3 regions of the Exiguobacterium sp. R-39 genome follow, and region 1 is predicted to be linked to each of the others. Evidence: riboswitches for the same ligand, from Rfam matches in the RefSeq annotation. Region 1 holds a riboswitch; each other region holds the start of a gene.

The links. Region 1 has a riboswitch for lysine ahead of ACP26N_RS15700 (Na+/H+ antiporter NhaC family protein). Riboswitches for the same ligand answer to the same signal wherever they lie in the genome.
Region 2: another riboswitch for lysine. It lies ahead of ACP26N_RS02660 (aspartate kinase); the one in region 1 lies ahead of ACP26N_RS15700 (Na+/H+ antiporter NhaC family protein).
Region 3: another riboswitch for lysine. It lies ahead of ACP26N_RS01215 (amino acid permease); the one in region 1 lies ahead of ACP26N_RS15700 (Na+/H+ antiporter NhaC family protein).

The regions. Positions count from the first base shown of each region.
Region 1 covers NZ_CP187965.1:3,007,283-3,009,559, forward strand. Annotated here, with positions in the region: gene ACP26N_RS15690 (heme oxygenase) at 1-62, shown strand, start outside; gene ACP26N_RS15695 (hypothetical protein) at 210-950, shown strand; lysine riboswitch at 1,020-1,195, shown strand; gene ACP26N_RS15700 (Na+/H+ antiporter NhaC family protein) at 1,301-2,277, shown strand, end outside.
Region 2 covers NZ_CP187965.1:508,838-511,114, reverse strand. Annotated here, with positions in the region: gene ACP26N_RS02660 (aspartate kinase) at 1-1,168, opposite strand, end outside; lysine riboswitch at 1,282-1,459, opposite strand; gene argH (argininosuccinate lyase) at 1,530-2,277, opposite strand, start outside.
Region 3 covers NZ_CP187965.1:205,987-208,263, reverse strand. Annotated here, with positions in the region: gene ACP26N_RS01215 (amino acid permease) at 1-1,249, opposite strand, end outside; lysine riboswitch at 1,384-1,568, opposite strand; gene ACP26N_RS01210 (MarR family winged helix-turn-helix transcriptional regulator) at 1,743-2,192, shown strand.

The sequences.
Region 1 (2,277 bases):
TGCTTGGAAGTGAAATCATCACGTATGAAGTGGCTTCTGTCAAAGAACGAACTTCTTTATAATTCATGTCAGAACCGCCTTGCCTCCAATTTGGTCGCAAGGTTTTTTTATTCTTAAGAGACCCCTCACTATATTGATATGGGTTTAAATTGTATGTAATACCATTATTTGTTATCATAGGTCCAATACAGAAAGAGAGAGGACTTATCATGCTGAATTCATTATCGATTTTTGAACAGGCCATCCGCGCCTTACCGATTGATCGGTCCTTGACGCGCCAGGACTTGTTCACAGACGGTTTCCTATTACAACAGGAACAGGAATTATCCGTTTACTACTCACCAATCGGAGAATATATCAATCGCTCTGCCAAAATAGTCTTCATTGGCATCACACCAGGATTTGAACAAATGCGCATTGCTTATGAAGAAGCGGCTGATGCCTTCCACCATGGTGCAACAATCGAAGAAGCATCGAAAATCGTCAAATACAGTGCCAGTTTCGCCGGTCCCATGCGGCGTAATTTGACAATAATGTTAGATGAACTCGAATTAAATCGTCTGCTGAATATTCCTTCAACAGCCACCTTATTTCATGCAAATCAGAATCTGTTGCACACGACTTCGATTCTGAGACATCCTGTTTTTTACCGGGACAAAAATTATACGGGACATCAACCAAAGATTGACCGAACACCGTTGCTGCAACATTACGCGTATGAGCACTTCGCAGCGGAATTGAATCAGTTACCCCACCCTGTCATTTTGGTCCCGTTCGGACGTGTCGTCGAGTCAACTGTCCGGACATTGCTTCATCAGGGACGAATTAAAAAACATACTGTATTATTTGGTTTCCCGCATCCTTCTGGTGCAAATGGACACCGGAAGCGACAGTTTGAAGAAAATAAAGACTATTTGATGAAGCAGTTAACTTCCTACTTCGATACTTAACAAACAGCCTTAATTTTTTAAAAGAAATTAGGATAAGATTTTCCTATAAAAAGAATATGACTATTCTATCGATGAGGTAGAGGCGCGGTGTTGATGAGTATTTGGTCTGAGGATGACAACGAAGACGATCAAAGAAAGGTGATGCCGCCGAAGTATCGTCACGTGTCAGACGTGACCATGCTGGTCGAATCGGGAAAGACCCGTTCGATTGCCATACGCATGTTGTATGGAGCGCTCCAATTCGGCTAAGAAAGACGCATCCAGCAAGGGTGTCGGCTTTGTTGCCGGTGCCCTTGCTTTTTTCTGTGCAACGGGTCTCATCTTCTAAAAAAGGAGGAGGAACCACAACAATGGTCAACTATTCAGATTCTATCATTGCGCTTGTCCCGGCAATCGTTGCCATCGTTTTAGCAATTGTCACACGAAAAGTCGTCATTTCACTTGGTGTCGGCATTTTGATTGGTGCCTTACTGCTTCACAGCTTCAATCCGGTGGATACCGTTGTTTATCTCGGAAAAAACATCTTCAGTCTGTTTTGGGCAGACGGTGCGTTAAATGAATGGAATGTCTTATTACTCGTTTTCTTACTGTTACTCGGTGTCTTGTCGACACTGATACAAACATCCGGCGGTGCCCGTGCTTTCGGCGAATGGGCGACGACACATTTCAAGACGGCACGTGGTGCAAGGCTTGCCGCTTTCGGATTAGGTATTTTGATTTTCATCGATGATTACTTTAACAGTCTGGCCGTCGGAAATGTCAGTCGTCCGTTAACGGATCGTCGCGGTGTCTCGCGCGCCAAACTGGCGTATATCATCGATTCCACCGCTGCACCGGTCTGTGTCATCAGTCCATTATCGAGCTGGGGTGCCTTCATCATCTCGATTATCGCAGGAATCTTGACGACCCATTCAATCACTGATTACTCGGCGTTCAGTGCGTTCCTGATGATTGTGCCGTTAAACTTCTACGCCATCTTCGCTTTGTTACTGACACTCTACATCGCTTATACGGGAATTGCCGTTGGACCGATGCGGACGCACGAGTTGCGGGCCTTACAAGGTGAATTGTTTGACGCCAACAAAGGGACACCAATTGGGATGGCAGAAGAAGTCAAGGAACACGATGGCGGTAAAGTCCGTGACTTGGTTGTTCCAATCGTCGTGTTAGTCATTGCGACCATCACAGCCCTTCTTTGGACAGGTGCCCAGGCACTTGCGGCTGACGATCGGCCTTTTTCGTTAATCGGCGCCTTTGAAGCAACAGACGTGACGCGCTCACTTGTTTCTGGTGTCATCATCAGTTTAGTCGTTGCGTTCCTGATGAT
Region 2 (2,277 bases), 590 kb from region 1:
CGGTCCGTTCGATGTCAGCTTGGGCAATCGTATATGAGATGCTGATCTCTGATGTTGTAACCTGATAAAACGTGATGTTTTCGGCCCGGAAAATCGCAAATAATTTCGAAGCGACGCCGGTTGCGTCCCGCATGCCGATTCCGACGACCGATAATTTGGCATGTTGGTTATGACGATCGACTTTGACGGTCGGGAAACGATTGATGATATCCTGCAAGGCCTCTTCCAAAAACTCTTCTTCGTCTAACGGACAAGAGAAGGAAAGGAAGATGTCACTGTCAAACGTCGTCTGACTGATCATATCAATGTTGACGTGGCGACCTGACAACAGTTCAAAGATATCCGCGACCGCTGAATTCGTCTGTGGAACGTGTTTGATTGATACCGTCAGGACGTTTTTCGTCACACTGACACTCGTTACTGCTTTCTGTTCCATCGTTTCCGTTGCCTCCATAATCCAAGTCCCTCTTTTCGATTCTAGTGTTTTTCCGACGAAGATGTGGACGCCGTATTTTTTACCGAGTTCGACACTGCGCATCTCCATGACTTTTGAGCCAAGAGCACTCATTTCCATCATCTCATCGTATGAAATGTGCGGAATCGGCTGCGCTGCAGCATGAATCCGTGGATCTGCCGTATAGACACCGTCAACATCCGTATAGATCTCACAACGTTTATCAAGGACGGCTGCTAAGGCAACGGCTGTCGTATCTGATCCGCCGCGTCCGAGTGTCGTGACATCCCCCAGTTCATTGACCCCTTGGAAACCGGCGACGATGATCACATCGTAGGTTTCAAGTTTTTTCCGGAGCAGTTCACCGTCGATTTGTTTGATTTTACTTTTCGTATGCAGCCCCATCGTACTGATGCCGGCTTGGGCTCCCGTTTGCGACAAGGCTTTTGTCCCGAGTGAATTCAGCGCGATGCTGAGTAACGAAATCGTCTGTTCTTCTCCGATTGCAAGCAGACGATCCAGTTCGCGCCGTTCCGGCCGGTCGGTAATCGCTTGTGCTTGGGCAATCAATGAATCCGTCATTTTCCCCATCGCTGATACGACGACGACTAATTTCTCCCCTTGATCCGTCCGATTCTTCAAATAATTCGCAATTGACTGAATCTGTTCGACAGTCGCAACCGAACTACCACCAAATTTAAGTACAGTTGTCACAATCCTATCTCCTTTTGTCCCGAAACAGAAAAAAACGACGGGCCGGTAGGAGCGTTCCTACGGCCCGTCGTTATCACGATCGGACAAACGATGACAGTGTCATTCGTTCTTTTACGTAAGATAGCGCTCCGAAACGTGGGTTTCGGCAGTACAACGGATCTTAACCGTTGTACCAGCAATCAGGAAAAAGCATTTTCCTGTTCACTTCGGCGGATTTCCCCTTTCACATCACTTGGCATGCTTGCCTTTGTAAGTGTTGCTACTGATGTCATCCGCGCCTCTATCTGTCGGTTGTTAGTTACAGTTATAGCAAACATTTTTTGTTAAATCCAGTGATTTGCCAAACTTTTTTTGAATTTTATCATTTTTCAAGGTACTTCTTCGCTAATGTGAGTTGTTCCCGGACGGCTGTAAAACCGGTCCCGCCGTAACTTCCCCGTCGTGCGACGGCTTGAACCGGATCGAGCAACGGATATACATCTTCCGCAATGACCGGATGGAACGTCTGATACGTCGACAGCGTCAAATCTTTTAAGAAACATCCGCTCTGCACACAATGTAGGACGGCTTTCCCAACGATTTCATGCGCTTCCCGGAACGGAATCCCTTTTGTGACCAGATAATCTGCCAGTTCCGTTGCATTCGAGAAGTCTTGCATCGTCGCCTTCTTGAGCGCTTCTGTCTTAAACGTAGCGGATTCGATCATGCCTGTAAAAATTTGAACGGATTGTAACACCGTATCAGCGGTATCAAAGACACCCTCTTTATCTTCTTGCATATCTTTATTGTAAGCGAGCGGAAGAGCCTTCATCGTCGTCAGGAAGCCCATCAGGTTACCATAGACACGTCCTGTTTTACCGCGAATCAGTTCTGCGAAATCCGGATTTTTTTTCTGTGGCATCATACTCGATCCCGTTGAAAACGCGTCGGATAATTCGATGAATGAAAACTCCTGTGAAGCCCAGATGATGATTTCTTCGCAAAAGCGTGACAAGTGCATCATCACTGTTGAGGCGATACCGAGATACTCGATGACGAAGTCCCGGTCCGAGACCGCATCCAGACTATTCGGATAGACCTGTTCAAAACCAAGCAGCTCGGCTGACTTG
Region 3 (2,277 bases), 280 kb from region 1:
CAACGTACGGCAAGTCACTGAGTGAATGACCTTGCGCAAGGAATCCTTTACGGAAACGGTAATGGCTGATCGCGATACCGAGCCATGCGATGAAACCGGTCATCCCGGAAGCATTCAACAACCAGAGGTAGACCTGTCCGCCAAACATCGATGTCAGGAAGCAAAGTGCGCCGATTGCCCCAGTTGCGAGCAAGGCATTACGGGGAACACCGTTTTTCGAGACTTGTGCGAACATTTTCGGCGCGTCACCTTGGCGTGCCAATGTGTACAGCATCCGTGTCGATGCGTACATCCCGGAGTTCCCGGCTGATAAAACAGACGTCAGGATGACGGCGTTCATCAATGCTGCCGAGAACGCGAGACCGGCTTTTTCAAAAACAAGTGTGAACGGACTGACTGCTACATCGGTAATATCGTTTGAAACCAGGTTCGGACTTGTATACGGAATCAACATGCCGATGACAAAAATCGCAAATACATAAAAGAGAAGAATCCGCCAAAAGACTTGTTTAACAGCTTTCGGGACGTTTTTTTCCGGATCTTCGGATTCGCCTGCCGCGATTCCGACAAGTTCGGTTCCCTGGAAGCTGAAACCGGCGACCAAGATGATACCGATAACGGCTGGAATGCCTCCGACGAACGGTGCATCACCTAATGCAAAGTTTTTAAAGCCGACCGGCGCTTCTGATGTGAAGACACCAAAAATCATCGCGACTCCGACAATCAAGAAGATGATGACTGTGACGACCTTGATCATCGCGAACCAGTATTCGGCTTCACCGAATCCTTTAACGGAGAAGTAATTTAAACCAATCATCAGTAACAAGAAGATGGCACTGAAATAAAAACCTGGAACATCCGGGAACCAGTATGTCATGACGATTTGGGCCGCAACGAGTTCAACGGCAATCGTGACTGCCCAGTTGTACCAGTAGTTCCAACCGAGTGCAAAACCAAACGATGGATCAACGAACTTCGCACCGTAGGTCGAGAAGGAACCGGCGACCGGCATGTAAGCGGCCATCTCACCAAGGCTCGTCATTAAAAAGTACACCATCAATCCGACGATCGCATACGATAACAGGGCACCGCCCGGACCGGCAGCTGCAACGGACGCACCGGAGGCAATGAATAAACCGGTTCCGATGGCTCCGCCAATCGCAATCATCGACATGTGACGGGCTTGCAGACCGCGTTTTAATCCTTCTTCAGTTGAATCGAGTTTTCTTTGGGGTTGTAAAGTATTCATCTTATTCGCTTCTCTCTTTTTTAAATTTTTGAGAGGACACTTTTTGAATCGAAAAAAAACAAAAAGCGCCCTCACCTTCCAGAAGGAAGATGAGAACGCAACATAGTAAAAAGGATGCGCCCCATTCTACCGTCGTGAAAGATAGCTCCCCACAAGTCAGATCTGACCTGTGACAGTATTAGACCTGTTCGATCTAATCCCAATCGATCATCTTCAAAGCGATGATTGATTTCGGCAATTCTTCCTTTTCAGTCACCTCATCTGCCGCTTGACGACATCTGTGACTGTACTTATAAGAACTGCAACCTCCATCCCACTGGTTGAGTGAGAACTAATTAAGTTAGTTATAATTTCGTTATTACTTCGTCATTTTACACAAAACGTCTTCAAATTGTCAATTCTTTTTTTGAAATTCCCGCTATCCGTGGTAAAATTCCGTAATTTTTAGTACACTAAATTATAGAAGTTAACCGAGAGAAAGGATGTTGCTTGAATGCCACAAGAACGTGATCAACTGACCTATCGATTAGAGGAACAAATGCGGGTCATTCTCCGGACATTACGCCGCGAACTCAACCGACTGTTTGAAGGAACCGCGACGCGGAGTGAATTTTTCATTTTGCGCAGCCTGTCCGAAAATGGTCCCCAACGTCCGACTCTACTCGCAGAACAGTTTGAGCTTGCGACAAGTCAGGTAACGGCTTTGACTGATCGTCTGTATAAAGCCGGATTCGTCACGCGGACGCGTTCGACGGACGACAGAAGATCGATTGTTTTAGCATTGACGGCCGAAGGTGAAGCCGCTTTCCACGAACTTGAAATCGTCCGCCGGAAATATCTCCAAGACCGTTTTGGTACACTCACCGAAGAAGAGCTTCATGCGATGGTCCAGGTCTTCGATAAGATCCTTTTAACGATGGATGAAGAGGCTGTTTCTTCCTAAAAATTGTTTTAAAAAAATATTTATTTTTTTCGCTGACAAAGTTCACTTGACTGTGTACTTTGTCTTTTTTTTCGACTTGCCATGT